DNA from 2 places in the Nonomuraea bangladeshensis genome. Region 1 is predicted to be linked to the other one. Evidence: riboswitches for the same ligand, from Rfam matches in the RefSeq annotation. Region 1 holds a riboswitch; the other holds the start of a gene.
The links. A riboswitch is a leader RNA that binds a small molecule or an ion and turns the genes downstream of it on or off. The one in region 1 is predicted to bind thiamine pyrophosphate.

Region 1 (7,583 bases):
TCCGTCGCCGCGCCTCCGTCACTCACCGCGACCTCGATGTGCCCGTCGCTGCGCAGCCAGGCGACTCTCACCATGCCGGACGGCAGCGGGTGCGCGTGCCGCAGCGCGTTGCTCAACAGCTCGCTCACGACGAGCACGGCGTCGTCGATCGCCGTGGCGAAGACCCCGCTGTCCTGCAGGTCCGTGCTCAGACGCTGGCGGGCGACGGCGACGCTGGACGGCGCGTACGGCAGCAGCACCACGCTTGACACACCCACCTCCCCGTTCCCTGTGCCCCCCGCGGGAACACTCCCCGGTACGACCGAAATGCCCCGTTACTCGATCCCAGAAACCGCATCTCGATCACAGCTTGTACACATTGGAAGATAGATCAGCTCAACCGTGACCACCTCGTTACCGCATCGGTGTGTCGGATCCGATAGTGCCGGCGGCCTTCAGCACCAGCCGCATCCTGGTGCCCCCGCCGGGCCTCGGATGTGCGCTCACGTCTCCTCCTTGTGCCCTCGCCAGACTGCGGACGATGTAGAGCCCGAGCCCTACTCCACCAAACCTTCTCCGGTCCCCGCTGTCCACCTGGACGAACCGCTCGAAGACCCGTTCCCGGTCAGGAGCGGCGATACCGACGCCCTCGTCGTCCACCACGACCACCACGTCGTCGTCCTCCGGCCACGCCTCCACGCGGATCAGCCCGCCCTTGGGCGAGTACTTGAACGCGTTCTCCAGCAGTTGCCCGAGCACGATGTCCGTGGCGAGCGCGTCGCCGAGCACGCACGGCAGCCCGTCGCCGATCGCGACCTCCACCCGGTGCCGGTCCGACAGCACGGGCAGCCCCAGCGTGGCCGCGTGGATGCGCTCGGCCAGGTCGAACTCCTCGATGCGCACCTTGAGCTCGTCCGCCCCGGCCCGCGCGCCGAGCAGCAGGTGGTCCATGAGCTGGCCGAGCGACCTGGCACGCTCGGCGATGGTGTGCACGGCCGCGCGCCGCTCCAGGTCGCCGAGCTTGTCCCAGCGGGCGTCGAGGGTCGAGGCGAACCCCCGCACGATCGTGATCGGCGTGCGCAGCTCGTGGCTGGTCGTGGCGAGGAACAGGTCCTTCGCCTCCTCCAGCTCCTTGGCCCTGGTCACGTCGCGGAAGTCGACCACGACCTCGCCGGTCTCCTCGATCCGCGCGCCCACGACGTCCAGCCACCGCCCGGTCTCCAGCTGGAAGGTGAGCTTCTCGCCCGGCTCGGGCAGCGGGAACGGCGGCGGCCCGCCGAGCACGGTCTCCTCGGGGATCGCGGTGATCTCGGCGGCGGCCGGGTTCCAGCGCACCACCCGCCCGGCCTCGTCCAGCACGGCGATGCCGTCGGCGCTGGCGTCGAAGACGGCCCGCTCGTGGGCCCGCTGCCGTACCGCCTCCTGGTAGGCGACGGCGTTGCCGACCGCGATGCCCGCGTGCCCGGCCAGCAGCTCCAGCAGCTCCAGCTCCAGGTGGCCGGGGGTGCTCCTGGCGAACAGCGCGTAGAGCGCGCCGTAGGGCCGGCCGCCGACCGCGGCCAGGCCGAGCGCGATCGTGTGCAGGCCTTTCAGCCGCGCCCACACGAGGTCGTCGAGCCCGCTCGACTCCAGCAGGACGGTCTTGCCCGTGCGTAAGAGCCGGTCCACGAGGCTCGTCCGCAGGTCGGTGGTGGTGCCGCGGAGCCCGTCAGGCAGCTCGTACGTGCTCACCAGCCGCAGCCGCTCCCCCTCGATGAGCACGAACCCGCCCGCGTCGGCCCCGGTCAGCTCGGTCAGGCTGGCCGAGATGCGGTCGAGCACGGCCGACAGCTCCAGGTCGGAGTTGATGTCGCCGACCACGTCGGTCAGCCGGCGCACCAGCCTGGCCCGGCGCGCCATCCGGGTCTTCGCGACCTGGTCGGCCCGCGCCAGGTGGTGGACGCACACGTAGCCGGCGACGGCGCTGCCGAGCCGCAGCGCGCTGATGTCCACCCGCACGTCGAGGAGGTCGCCTGCGCTGTCGAGCCGTTTGGTGCGCACCGACACCTGGCCGCCGGTCCGTACGCGCTCCAGCGCCGCGTTGTGCTCGGCGGTCAGCTCCGCCGGGACGATCGGCGCCCGGCGGCCCAGCATCTCCGCGGCCGTCCAGCCGAACAGCCGCTCGGCCGCCTCGTTCCAGACCAGCACGGTCTGGTCCCTGTCGACCGCGACGACGGCGTTGGGCGAGCTGTCGAGCACCGCGCGGGCGATCTCGTCGTCACTACCGGCCCATTCGTCCCCCACTCCTCCATAGTGCACGTGGCGCGGTGGGTGCGTCGGGCGATCCGTCCGATACGCTGCGGTCACGACGATTCCGGGAGGGCGAGGGCATGACGAGCGGCGAACTGGACGCCCTGCTGCGCGTGACCTCCAGCACCTACCGGGGAGACGCACCCGACATCGCGTTCGGCACCTACGACGGCGCCGTGGGCCGGCTCGTGCTGGCGGTGACCGCCAAGGGCGCCGTGGCCTGCTCCTTCGAGCCGGAGAACGACGTCTTCGAGCTGATCAGCCGCACCGTGGGCCGCTTCATCGGCCCCGACCCGCGCCGCCTCGACCCGCTGCGCAGAGAGCTGGACGCCTACTTCTCGGGGCGGCTGCGGGCCTTCGCCACGCCGGTCGACCTGGCGCTCGCCACGCCGTTCGCGCGCACGGTGCTGCAGAAGACGATGGCGGTCCCCTACGGCACCACCACGACGCTGGAGCTCATCGGCGAGAGCATCGGCCGGCCGCGCGCGCTGCGGGCGATCGGCAACGCGCTGGCCTCCAACCCCCTCTGCGTGATCGTCCCCTGTCACCGGGTGGTGCGCGAGGACGGCGCGCTCGGCGACTACGCGGGGGGCGTCGCCGCCAAGCAGCACCTGCTCAACGTCGAACGGCGCGCCTCGACCGGCCCGTGAGCCACCCGGCGAGCAGCGTCACCAGCGCCGCCACCAGGGCCGCGCCGAGCGCGCCGTTCATCCACGGCTGGCGGGTGAAGCCGATCGCGTCGCGCAGGCCCGCCCAGATGCCGTCCCAGGCGGCCACGGTGGGCGTCGAGGTGGTCAGCCAGTAGGCGACGAACCCGAGCGCCCACGGCACCAGCATGCTCCAGCGCGAGGGGGCGTCCTCGGCGGTGTTCCAGTGGCCGGCGCGGGCGAAGACGAAGTAGTCCACGGCCAGCACGGCGAACATCGGCACGAAGACCGCCCCGATCACGCCGAGGAACGCGCCGTAGGAGGTCACGTCCACGACCAGGGCGATCGCGACGGTCAGCACGCCGATCGCGACGGAGAACACCCGCCGGTCCACGCGCGGCATGAGGTTCTGCAGGGACATCGTGGTCGAGTAGACGTTCGCGAACGACTGGTCGGTCTCGCGCAGCACCAGGATGCCGAAGAACAGCGCGCCGAGCGGGGCCGCCACGAACGGCGCGAAGACCGCGGTGCTGTCGGCGATGACGGCGGCGGAGCCGGCGATGGCGACCGCGTACACGCCGAGCCCCAGGCAGGCGACCTGGGCCAGCGTGTAGCCGCCGACGACGCCGGTGAACGCGGCGCGGCTGGAGCGGGAGTGCCGGGCGAAGTCGGCGGCCATCGGCACCCAGGAGACCGACAGGGCGATCACGTAGTCGACGGCGGCCGGGAACGCGGTCCACGAGCCGCCGGTGTACGTGGGGGCCTCGTTCAGGAAGAACCAGGCGAACCAGAGCATCGAGATGATCACGCCGACCGTGACGTAGCGGCGCAGCAGCCTGATCGAGCCGAGCGGCCAGATCGTCAGCGCGGTGGTGAGCACCCCGGCGACGATCACCCACACCTGGTAGGGCACCCCGCCGAAGATCGCGGTGGCGGCCTTGGCGATCACCCACAGCTCGAACGCCCCCCAGCCGAGCATCTGGACGATGTTGAGCACCGTGGGGACGTAGGAGATCTTCGCCCCGAACAGCCCGCGCAGCAGCACCATGGCGGGCTGCCCCGTCCGCGTGCCGGGGACGGCCGACAGACCGACCATGGCGGTGCCGATGAGGCTGCCGACCAGGGCCGCGACGAGCGCGCCCGCCAGGCTGAGCGGGGCGTTGCCGAGGGGGTCGAGCAGGAACAGCGCCCCGGAGAAGCCGAGGAGGCTGACGCCGAGGTTGGCCCAGAGGGCGCCCTGGTCGAGGACGCCGAGCGTCTTCGGCGGAGCGCCGTCGAGGGTCAGGGGGACTTCGTCGGCGACATGCGCCATCGCACACTCCCTACGCCGGCATTACCCGGACAGGTTCAGGCGGTCGGCAGCGGCTGGTCAGCTGCCCTCTCAGCCCGGCGAACCCCGAGCTCCCGCGACGATCTGTAGTTTTCGCCCTCATGATGCCTCAATGGCGCCAGAAGCGCCATATGAGGCTCTTCCTCGGCCGATCAGGCCACGAACGGGTCCTGACCGGTCTCGCTCACCATGGGCCGGCGCGCGGCCTCCCACGACTGCATGCCGCCGCCGACGTTGACGGCGTCGCGCCCGAGCTGGTTGAGCCAGGCCGCGACCTGCAGCGACCGGCCGCCGACCCGGCAGACGACGTAGACGGTGCGGTCGGCCGGGATCTCCTCGACCCGGCCCTGGATCTGGGTCATGGGGATGTGCACGGCCTCCGGCGCGTGGCCCGCGAGCCATTCGTCCTGCTCACGCACGTCGAGCAGGTAGGCGTCCGCGGGGACGGCGCTGGCCTCGGTCTCAGGAACGGTCATGCTTCCATTGTCCCGCCCGCGCGGAGCTATTTGAGCAGCTTGGACATCCGCCGGTCGGCCAGGGGCTTGCCGCCCGTCTGGCAGGTCGGGCAGTACTGCAGCGAGGAGTCGGCGAACGACACCTCGCGGATCGTGTCGCCGCACACGTCGCAGGGCTGCCCCGCCCGGTTGTGCACGCGCAGGCCCGACTTCTTCTCCGCCTTGAGGTCCTTGGCGGCCAGGCCGTGCGCCCGCTCGACGGCGTCGGCGAGCGTCGTGACGATGGCCTCGTGCAGGTCGGCGACCTGCGCGTCGGTCAGCGTCCCGGCGATCTTGAACGGGGACATCCGCGCCGCGTGCAGCACCTCGTCGGAGTAGGCGTTGCCGATGCCCGCGATGACCTTCTGGTCGCGGAGCAGGCCCTTGATCTGCGTGCGGTTGCCGCCCACGATGCGCTTCAGCGCGTCCACGGTGAAGGCCGGGTCGAGGGGGTCGGGGCCGAGGGCGGCCACGCCGGGCACCTCGTCCGGATTTTTCGTGACATAGATGGCTAGCCGCTTCTGCGTCCCCGCCTCCGTCAGCTCGAACCCCGGCGCCTGCCCGTCGTCGTCGGGCGCGAAGCGCACCCGCGCCGCGAGCGGGCCCTTGCCCGGCCGCACCGGCTTGGCCCCCGACATGTCGTCGCGCCAGCGCAGCCATCCGGCCCGCGCCAGGTGGAAGACCAGGTGCAGCCCGTCACAGTCGAGGTCGAGGAACTTGCCGTGCCTCGCCACCCCGGTGACGGTGAGCCCGCCGAGCGCCGTGACCGGCGGATCGAACGTCTTGAGCGCCTGGATGCCGACCACGTCGATGGCCATGATGGACCGGCCCACCGCCCGTTCGCGCAGGAAGTGGGCCAGAGACTCCACTTCGGGAAGTTCCGGCATGCCCCCAGAGTACGGTGCGCACCGGACCATCCACAGCCTGTGGAAAGCTCCGGGCGATTAGTGTCGGGGCATGAAGGTGACGATCGCCGAAGAACTCCTCCTGCTCGCGTACAGCGAGGACGAGGGCAAGCAGCTCATCAGCACCGTGCAGCTCGACCCCGCGCTGGCCGGCGCGCTCCTCGCCGAGCTCGCCGTCGAGGGCCGCGTCGAGCTGACGGACGACAGGCTCGTGCTCATCGACTCCGCGCCTACCGGGGACGACGAGCTGGACGCCGCGCTGAGCCGCCTGGGCGGCGAACGCAAGGAGCGCAAGCCCGCCTGGTGGGTGCAGCGCCTGCAGTCGCACAAGCTGCGGGCGCGCCTGCTGACCAGGCTCGCCCAGTCCGGCGTGCTGACCGAGCAGCGGGGCAAGGTGCTCGGGATCTTCCCCGTCACGCGCTGGCCGGAGGCCGATCCCAGCGTGGAGGCCGACGTCAGGGAGCGGGTGGCGAGCGTGCTCGGCGGCGCGGAGCCCGACCCCCGCACCGCCGTCCTGATCGCGATCATGCACGCGGCCAAGCTCGACCGCAAGGCGTTCCCCGGGGCGAGCAAGGAACGGGTGAAGGAGCTCGCCGAGGGCGCCTGGGCGGGCGACGCGGTGGCCAGGACGATCGCGGCCATCAACGCCGCCACCATCGCCGCGATCACCGCCACCACGGTCGCGGCCACCGCCGGCGGCGGCTGACCGGCCGGGGCGCGGAGCCTCAGTTGGCGTCGATCACTTCCTTCGGCACCGGCTTGTCCTCCTTGAGCGCGTCGAACAGGGCGACCGCCTTGGTGCGGTCCCACTTGATCGCCGTGCCGCCGCTCGCCACGGCCTCCTCCCCGCCGAAGGGCACCACCGTCGTCACCGGGCTGTCGCCCATGGACAGCCCGAGCGACAGCATGTCGAACACGCCCGTGTCGGTGTCGACCTCGACGGCGTCGGTGGCGCTCATGGCCAGCGGGATCGAGGTGAACGGGTTGATCAGCACGCCGGGGCTCGCCGCCTTCTTCACGACCGCGCCGAGGAACTGCCGCTGCCGCTTGGTCCGCTCGAAGTCGGGCAGCGCGCCGCCCTTCCTGGTGCGTACGTAGCCGAGTGCCTGGGAGCCGTTGAGCACCTGGGTGCCCTTCTTCAGCTTGAGCCCGGCCTTGGGGTCGTCGACCGCGGCCCGTACGTTGATCTCGACCCCGCCGACCGCGTCCACGATGTCCACGAACCCGGCGAACCCGATCTCCATGTAGTTGTCGATGTGCAGCCCGGTGACCGTCTCCACGGTGCGGACGAGCAGCTTGGGTCCGCCGAAGGCGTAGGCGGAGTTGAGCTTGTCGCGGCCCCTGCCGGGGATCGTGACGGCGGAGTCGCGCGGCAGGCTGACCAGCGTGGGCCTGTCGCCGCTGTCGGGGATGTGCAGCAGCATCATCGAGTCCGTACGCTGCCCGACCGCCCGCCCGGTCGCCAGCTTCTTGCGCTGGGCGGCCGAGAGGCCCTTGCGGCTGTCGGAGCCGACCAGCAGCCAGTTGGTGCCGGGGGTGTCGTCCGGGCGGCCCTCGTAGGGGTCGAGCACGCCCTCGATGCCGGTCAGCCGCGAGTTGACCCAGAAGAGCAGGCCGATGCCCGTCACCAGCAGCGCCACCAGTGCCGCCGCGATGATCTTGACGATGAGCCGGCCGGACGGCCGCCTGCGCGGCCCCCGTGGCGTCCCGCCGCGGCCCTGCTCGGGCGGTTCGCCGCCGCCGCCCGACGACGAGCGCAGCGGCCGGACCGGGCCGCCGCCGCCGCCGGAACGTTCCCGGCCGTAGACGCGCGAGCGCCCCTGCGCCGGCGCGCCGTCGTTCGCGGCGCGCGGGGACGACGGCTCGGGCGCCTGCGGGACGGTGGGAAGCTTGTGGGTGGGCGCGTTCGCCCCTCTCAAGGGCGGCGTCTGGTGGGCGG
Region 2 (7,583 bases), on a different contig from region 1:
GGCCGCGTGCACGGCGGTGCGGTCGTTGGGCTGGGACGGCGGCTGCGGGCGGAACTGCGCCCCGGACCCGGCCATCGGGCCGGACAGCGCTCCAGGAACCGCACCCGACACCGCACCCGACATCGCCCCCGACACCGCGCCGGACGCCGCGCCCGACACCGCCCCCGAGCCCGTCATCGCCCCCGAGCCGGGGAACGGCACCGGCCCGGAGCCCGGCCCCGGCCCGTACGGCTGCCCCTGCGGCGTCGGCGGGAGCGTGGTGCGCGGCAGCATGCGGTGCGCGTCGACCGCCGCCACCAGCAGGGCCGTGGCGTCCTTCGGCCGGTCGTGCGGCTCGCGCGCGGTCGCCTGCGCCACCAGCGTGTCGATCAGCGGCGGCACGTCGGGCACCAGCGCGGAAGGCGGCGGCACCGTGTCGTGGACGTGCCGGTAGGCGATCGACATCGGCGTCTCGCCGTCGTAGGGCTGCTGCCCGGTCACCAGCTCGTACAGCATGATGCCGGCCGCGTAGACGTCGCTGCGCACGTCGGCCGCGCCGGTGAGCACCTGCTCGGGCGCCATGTAGCCGATGGTGCCGATCATCACGCCGGTGCGCGTCTGATTGGTCGCCTCGATGGCCTTGGCCAGGCCGAAGTCCACGACCTTGACCCGCCCGTCGTCGGTCATCAGGACGTTCTCGGGCTTCACGTCGCGGTGCACCATGCCGGCCTGGTGGGCCGCGCCCAGGGCGGCCAGCACCGGGATCAGGATCTCCAGCGCCTCGCGGGCGGGCAGCCGGCCGCGCTCGCGCAGGACGTCGCGGAGCGTGCGGCCCGGCACGTACTCCATCGACAGGTAGACGACGTCGTTGTCGGTGCCCTGGTCGAAGACGTGCACGACGTTGGGATGGGAGAGACTGGCCACCGACTTCGCCTCGCCGATGAACCTCCTGACGAACGCCGGGTCCTCGGCGAGCGAGCGGTGCATGACCTTCAGCGCGACGGTCCGGTCCAGCCGGACGTCGAGCGCCAGGTAGACGGTCGCCATACCGCCCCGGGCGATCCGGCTCTCGATGCGATAGCGTCCATCGAGGAGCCGCCCGACCAGAGGGTCCGCAGTCGTCGTATCCACCCCGCTGAGTTTACGGGCGTTTTGGCACCGGCAGGGCCCGGCCGCCCGAAACCGATGCCGAGCCGTGCCCCCTGCGACGCGCCGGAGCCCCGCGAGCCCCGGCGCGTCCCTCCTGTCTCCCGCGTCAGGGCGTCATGGGGGAGGACGCCTCGGCGTAGCGGCGGCGCGGGATGCGCCCCGCCTGCCGCGCCAGCCGCCCGGCCGTCACCGCCGCCTTCATGGCCGCCGCCATCAGGTCGGGGCGCTGGGCCCGGGTGACCGCCGTCGCCAGCAGCACCGCGTCGCAGCCGAGCTCCATCGCCAGCGCGGCGTCGCTGGCCGTGCCGATCCCCGCGTCGAGGATCACCGGCACCGACGCGGCCTCCACGATCAGCTCGATGTTGTGCGGGTTGCGGATGCCGAGGCCCGACCCGATCGGCGCGCCCAGGGGCATCACCGCCGCGCAGCCCGCCTGCTCCAGCCGCCGGGCCAGCGCCGGGTCGTCGCCGATGTACGGGAGCACCACGAACCCGTCGGCCACCAGTCGCTCGGCGGCGTCGAAGGTCTCGATGGGGTCGGGCAGCAGCGTCCGCTCGTCGGCGATGACCTCCAGCTTGACCCAGTTCGTGCCGAGCGCCTCCCTGGCCAGCCGGGCCGTCAGCACGGCGTCGCCCGCCGTGAAGCAGCCGGCCGTGTTGGGCAGCACCTTGATGTCGCGCTCGCGCAGCACGTCGAGCACCGAGCCGCGGGCGCGCGGGTCGAGCCGCCGCATGGCGACCGTGGTCAGCTCGGTGCCGGAGGCCGCCAGCGCCTGGTCCAGCACCTCCAGCGAGGGGGCGCCGCCGGTGCCCATGATGAGCCGGGAGGAGAACTTCTCCCCGGCGATGATCAGATCATCCACCCTGCACCGCCGTCAGCACCTCCACGCGGTCGCGCTCGCGCAGCGCCGTGGTCTCCCAGGCGCCGCGCGTGACCACCTCGTCGTTGACCGCCACGGCGACCCCGGTGGTCGCCGCGGTCAGGGCCCGTACGGCCTGCGCCACGGTCGTCCCGTCGGCGACCTCGTGCGTGGCCCCGTTGATCTGCACCATCATGCGATCTCTCCAAATCTCGCCGGCGAGCACAACGCCGCCAGCCCGCCCTCCTCGCCGCCCGCCTCCCCGGCCACCAGGGCCGCCGTCAGAGGCGCGAGCAGCACGCCGCCCCGGTGGTGTCCGGTGGCGAGCACCAGCCCGTCGCCGGCCGGCCCGACGATCGGCACGTTGTCCGGCGTGCCGGGGCGCAGGCCCGCCACCACGTCGGCCAGCTCCAGCTCGGTCACGCCGGGCACCAGCTCCCTGGCGTCGCGCAGCAGCTCGTACAGGCCGCCGGCGGTCACCCGGGTGTCGAAGCCCAGCTCCTCCTGGGTCGCGCCGACCACCAGCTCGCCGTCGCCCCGGGGGACGAGGTAGACGGGGGAGCCGTGCACGGAGCCGCGTACGCACCGGGTCAGCAGCGGCTGCGGCGAGCGCAGGCGCAGGATCTGCCCCTTGACCGGCCGCACCGGCACCCCGGCCAGCGCCGCGCTCCAGGCCCCGGCCGCCAGCACCACCGTCGTGGCGGGCAACTCGGCACCCCCCTCCAGCCGCACACCCGTCACCCGCCCCTCCGGCGCGTCCCCGTGCCGCGGCCCGGCCCCCCGCCCCTCCGGCGCGTCCCCGTGCCGCGGCCCGGCCCCCCGGCCCTCCGTCGCGTCCTCGCGCCGCCCGGCGACCCGGGCCGCCGGCCCGTCCTCGCGCAGCAGCGCGGTGACGCGGGCGCGGACGAGCGGCACCTCCCGCCGTTCCAGCGCGGCCAGCAGCGCCGCCGTCACCCGGCGCGGGTCCACCCAGGCGTCGCCGGCGGCCAGCAGGCCGCCGCGCACCGACGGCGCCAGCATCGGCTCCAGGCGGCGGCACTCGCGCCCGGTCAGCCGCTCCACCGGGAGCCCCAGCTTTTCCGTGAACGCGGCCAGCTCGTCCAGCGCCGCGAGGTCGTCGGCCCCGAACGCCACGTCGAGCGTGCCCTCCGCGCGCAGGTCCACCCCGCGCGCCCCCTCGGGCAGCCCCGCGTCGGCGGCCAGCTCAGCGGCGAAGGCCGGCCAGCGACGCAGCGACGCCAGGCCCAGCCGCAACAGCGGCTCCTCGGTGTAGGTCACCTCGCTGACCGGCGCCAGCATGCCCGCCGCCGCGTGCGAGGCCCCGCCCGCGGGATCGGGATCGACCACGGTGACCGGCCGCCCCGCCCGCGCCAGCCGCCACGCGACCGACAGCCCGACGACTCCGCCGCCGACGATGACCTCCACCATGCGCTCCCTTCGCCGGCATGATCCGGATCAGGTGTCTTGCGGTCGAAGGCCCTGTGCAGCCTTCCTCTCAGCCCGGTCACGGCCGGACTCCCGCGCGTCTTACGCCCCCAGCCTACGACCTCGCCGGCGGCGCCAGGCACGCCCCCCTTCGCCGCCGGGCCCCGTACCCGTCTATGGTCTTGGTCGTGGACCATGTCGTGGTGGTGGGAGCGGGCCTGGCCGGCGTACGCACGGTCGAGGCGCTGCGCGGGCGCGGATTCGGCGGCAGGATCACCCTCGTCGGGCGGGAACGCCATCGCCCCTACGACCGGCCGCCCCTGACCAAGAGCGTGCTGCTCGGCGAGTCCGACACCACGTTCGTCGACACCGACCTCGCCGCGCTGCGCGTCGCCTTCCGTCCCGGCGTGTCCGCCACCGCGCTGCGGCCGGGCGCCGTCGAGACCACCGAAGGCGAGCTGCGCTACGACGGCCTGGTCATCGCCACCGGCGCCGACCCGGTCCGGCTGCCCGGCGACGGCCCGCAGCACGTCCTGCGCACCCTCGACGACGCGCACGAGCTGCGCGCCGCGCTCGTGCCCGGCGCCCGCGTCGTGGTCGCCGGGGCGGGCTGGGTGGGGGCCGAGGTGGCCACCGCCGCCCGCCGGGCCGGCTGCGCGGTCACCGTGGTCGAGGCCGGTCCCGCGCCGCTCGCCACCGCCGTCGGCCCGGAGATCGGCGCCCGCACCGAACGCTGGTACGACGGCATCGACCTGCGGCTCGGCGCCATGGTCCACTCCGTCGAGGAGGGCGGCGTCGAGCTGGTCGGCGGCGAGTTCCTCGACGCGCACGTGGTCGTCGCCGGCATCGGCGTGCGCCCGGCCGTCCAGTGGCTGGCCGACGCCGACCTCGACCTGCACAACGGCGTCGTCGTGGACGAGCACCTGCGGGCCTCGCTGCCCGGCACGGTAGCGGTGGGCGACTGCGCCGCCTGGTGGTCGCGCCGCTTCCAGGACAGGCTGCGGGTCGAGCACTGGGACACCGCGCTCAACGCCCCCGAGGTCGCCGCCGCGAGCCTGCTCGGCGAGGACGCCGTCTACGACCCGGTGCCGTACTTCTGGTCGGAGCAGTTCGGGCACATGGTCCAGTACGCCGGCCATCACCCCGCGGGCGAGCGCCTGCTCTACCGCGGCGGCCCCGAGGGCAAGTGGTCGGCCGTCTGGCTGAGGGGCGACGACACCCTCGCCGCGGTGTTCGCCGTCGACCGGCCGCGCGACCTCGTCCAGGGCCGCCGCATCATCGGCGCGGGCTCCCGGCTGGACGCGGAACGCCTGGTAGATCCAGACGTCCCCCTACGGGATTGTGTTGTTTGAGCAAGCACGGCATGTGGTAGTTGTGGTTCCGTGACGCTTTCTGTTGCACAGATCGACCGGGAGACCGACCAGCTCGTCAGCGAGTGGCTCACGCTCCCCGAAGTGGCCCAGCGCCTGGAACTCCCGATCGGGCGGGCCAAGCAACTCCTCAAGGATCACAAGCTCCTCGGCGTACGCCGGGAGGGCAGCGGGTCCCCGCAGGTGCCCGCGGTGTTCCTCGACGGGAAGGACGTGATGAAGGGCCTGCCCGGCACCCTGACCGTGCTGCAGGACGCCGGCTACGACGACGCCGAGTCCCTGCGCTGGCTCTTCACCCCCGACGACTCGCTGCCAGGCTCGCCCATCGAGGCGATCAAGGCCGGCCGTCACACAGAGGTCAAGCGGCGTGCCCAGGCCCTCGCTTTCTAACGCCCGCCTCTATCTCTGCACCGACGGCCGCCGCGACCGCGGCGACCTCGCGCAGTTCCTCGACACGGTGCTGGCAGGCGGCGTGGACATCGTCCAGCTGCGGGAGAAGGGCCTGGAGGCCCGCGAAGAGCTCGCCCTCCTCGAGGTCTTCCGCGACGCCTGCGACCGGCACGGCAAGCTGCTGGCGGTCAACGACCGGGCCGACATCGCCCACGCCGCCCGTCCCGACGTGCTCCACCTGGGGCAGGACGACCTTCCCACGACGGTCGCGCGAGAGATACTCGGCGACGACATCGTCATCGGACGGTCCACCCACTCCGCCGCCGAGGCCTCCGCCGCGGCCGTGGAGGAGGGCGTCGACTACTTCTGCTGCGGGCCGATCTGGCCCACGCCGACCAAGCCCGGCCGCCCGGCCCCCGGCCCGTCGCTGCTGCGGCACGCGGCGTCGCTGGGCGAGGCGCGGCCGTGGTTCGGCATCGGCGGCATCGACCTCGGCAACCTCGACGAGGTCCTGTCGTACGGCGTGCGCCGGGTCGTCGTCGTGCGCGCCATCACCGAGGCCGACGATCCCGGCGCGGCGGCGGCGGAGTTCGCCAAGCGCCTGGCCGCGGCGGCCTGACCCACCCACCCGACCCTCGCGCCGCCCCGCCCTCCGGCGGGGCGGCGCTCGCATGTCCGGCCCGGCTGCTCAGGTGGCGGCGGTCGCCGGCTCCTTCGGCTGTCCGGCGCGGCCGGTCAGGTGGTGCGGGACGTGGCGGCGATCGCCAGCTCCTTCAGCGCCGTGCGCGCCTCCTCGGTCACCGGGGCCCGGTCGAGCGCGGCCAGCGCCTCGCCGAGGTAGTCGCCGATGAGGCCCTCGCACGCGCTCAGCGCGCCGGTGCCCTCGATGACGCCGCGCAGCGTGGCGACGCCGTCCTCGTCGAGGCCGGGGTCGCCGAGCAGGCGGCGCACGGTCGCGGCCTCGACGGGAGAGGCGGCGGAGAGCGTGCGCGCCACGAGCATGGTGCGCTTGCCCTCGCGCAGGTCGTCGCCCGCGGGCTTGCCGGTCTGCGCCGGGTCGCCGAAGACGCCGAGGATGTCGTCGCGGAGCTGGAAGGCGATGCCGACCCGCCGCCCGTAGCCGGTGCACAGCTCGTCCATCCAGGGCGCGAGCTCGCGGGCGGCCAGCGCGAGGCCGAGGCGCAGCGGCTGCTCGACGGAGTACTTGCCGCTCTTGTAGAGCGCCACCCGCAGCGCCGAGTCGAAGGTGTTCTCGCCGTGGGCCTGCTCCAGCAGGTCGAGGTACTGGCCGCACATCAGCTCGGTGCGCATGTGGTCGTGCACGGGCTGGGCCGCCTCCAGCGACTCGCGGGGCAGCCCGCTGGTGCGCCACATCTCGCCCGACCAGATCAGCAGCAGGTTGCCCAGCAGGATCGCGGCGCCCTCGCCGAACTGCGCGGCCGAGCCGTGCCAGCTCTCCTTCTCGTGCAGCGCCTCGAAACGGCGGTGCGCCGCCGGCATGCCCCTGCGCAGGTCGCTCTTGTCCATCACGTCGTCGTGCACGAGCGCGCTGGCCTGCAGCAGTTCAAGGGAGGCGGCGGCGTTGAAGATGCCGGGGCCGTCCGCGCCGCCCGCGCCGCGCCACCCCCAGTAGCAGAACGCGGGCCGCAGCCGCTTGCCGCCGGCCAGCAGGTCCTCGGCGGCCGTGCGGAGCGGCTGGAAGTCGGGGTCGCCGGAGGCGGGCAGCTGGCGTTCGACGAAGGCGCCCAGGGCACGCTCAACCCGCGTGCGCAGGACGTCCATGCTCGCGGCGTCACTGGTCATGACTCCGAGACTAGTGGCCGGTTCGAGCGGTTCCGATCGGGGCGCGCGCGAGCGGCGCCGATCCGCGGCCACGGCGGGCCGCGCCGCTGCCTGTAACCTGTGGGGCATGGCGCTTGGTCGACCCTCCGTCCTGCCGGGACGTGTCCCCACCGTCCGCGACATGCTCGCCTCCGGCAAACGCACGTTCTCGTTCGAGTTCTTCCCGCCGAAGACCGACGAGGGCGAGCGGCAGCTGTGGAAGGCGATCAGGGAGCTGGAGTCCCTGCGGCCGACGTTCGTGTCGGTGACCTACGGCGCCGGCGGCTCCACCCGTGACCGCACCGTCGACATCGTCGAGCGCATCGCGCACGACACCACGCTGACCCCCGTGGCCCACTTCACCGCGGTCAACCACTCCGTACGCGAGCTGCGCCACCTGGTGGGGCGCTTCGCCGACGCCGGGGTGCGCAACATCCTGGCCGTGCGCGGCGACCCGCCCGGCGACCCCACGGGCGAGTGGGTGCGGCATCCCGAGGGCGTGCTCTACGCCGAGGAGCTCGTACGCCTGGTCCGCCAGGCGGGCGACTTCTGCGTGGGCGTGGCGGCGTTCCCGTACAAACATCCGCGCT

Region 2: linked by a shared signal. The riboswitch ahead of ABD292_RS34300 (FAD-dependent oxidoreductase) and the one ahead of ABD292_RS32065 (purine-cytosine permease family protein) in region 1 are both predicted to bind thiamine pyrophosphate.

Annotation. Positions count from the first base shown of each region.
Region 1 is NZ_BAAAMV010000009.1:568,024-575,606, forward strand. Features, by position in the region: gene ABD292_RS32050 (ATP-binding protein) at 1-251, opposite strand, end outside; gene ABD292_RS32055 (ATP-binding protein) at 394-2,262, opposite strand; gene ABD292_RS32060 (methylated-DNA--[protein]-cysteine S-methyltransferase) at 2,349-2,918, shown strand; gene ABD292_RS32065 (purine-cytosine permease family protein) at 2,884-4,227, opposite strand; TPP riboswitch at 4,218-4,333, opposite strand; gene ABD292_RS32070 (rhodanese-like domain-containing protein) at 4,398-4,721, opposite strand; gene ABD292_RS32075 (Fpg/Nei family DNA glycosylase) at 4,748-5,626, opposite strand; gene ABD292_RS32080 (GOLPH3/VPS74 family protein) at 5,697-6,350, shown strand; gene ABD292_RS32085 (LCP family protein) at 6,370-7,583, opposite strand, start outside.
Region 2 is NZ_BAAAMV010000010.1:355,798-363,380, forward strand. Features, by position in the region: gene ABD292_RS34285 (Stk1 family PASTA domain-containing Ser/Thr kinase) at 1-1,110, opposite strand, end outside; gene ABD292_RS34290 (thiazole synthase) at 1,235-1,990, opposite strand; gene thiS (sulfur carrier protein ThiS) at 1,983-2,183, opposite strand; gene ABD292_RS34300 (FAD-dependent oxidoreductase) at 2,180-3,415, opposite strand; TPP riboswitch at 3,403-3,519, opposite strand; gene ABD292_RS34305 (NAD(P)/FAD-dependent oxidoreductase) at 3,601-4,764, shown strand; gene ABD292_RS34310 (Rv2175c family DNA-binding protein) at 4,795-5,172, shown strand; gene thiE (thiamine phosphate synthase) at 5,150-5,791, shown strand; gene ABD292_RS34320 (polyprenyl synthetase family protein) at 5,908-6,975, opposite strand; gene metF (methylenetetrahydrofolate reductase [NAD(P)H]) at 7,082-7,583, shown strand, end outside.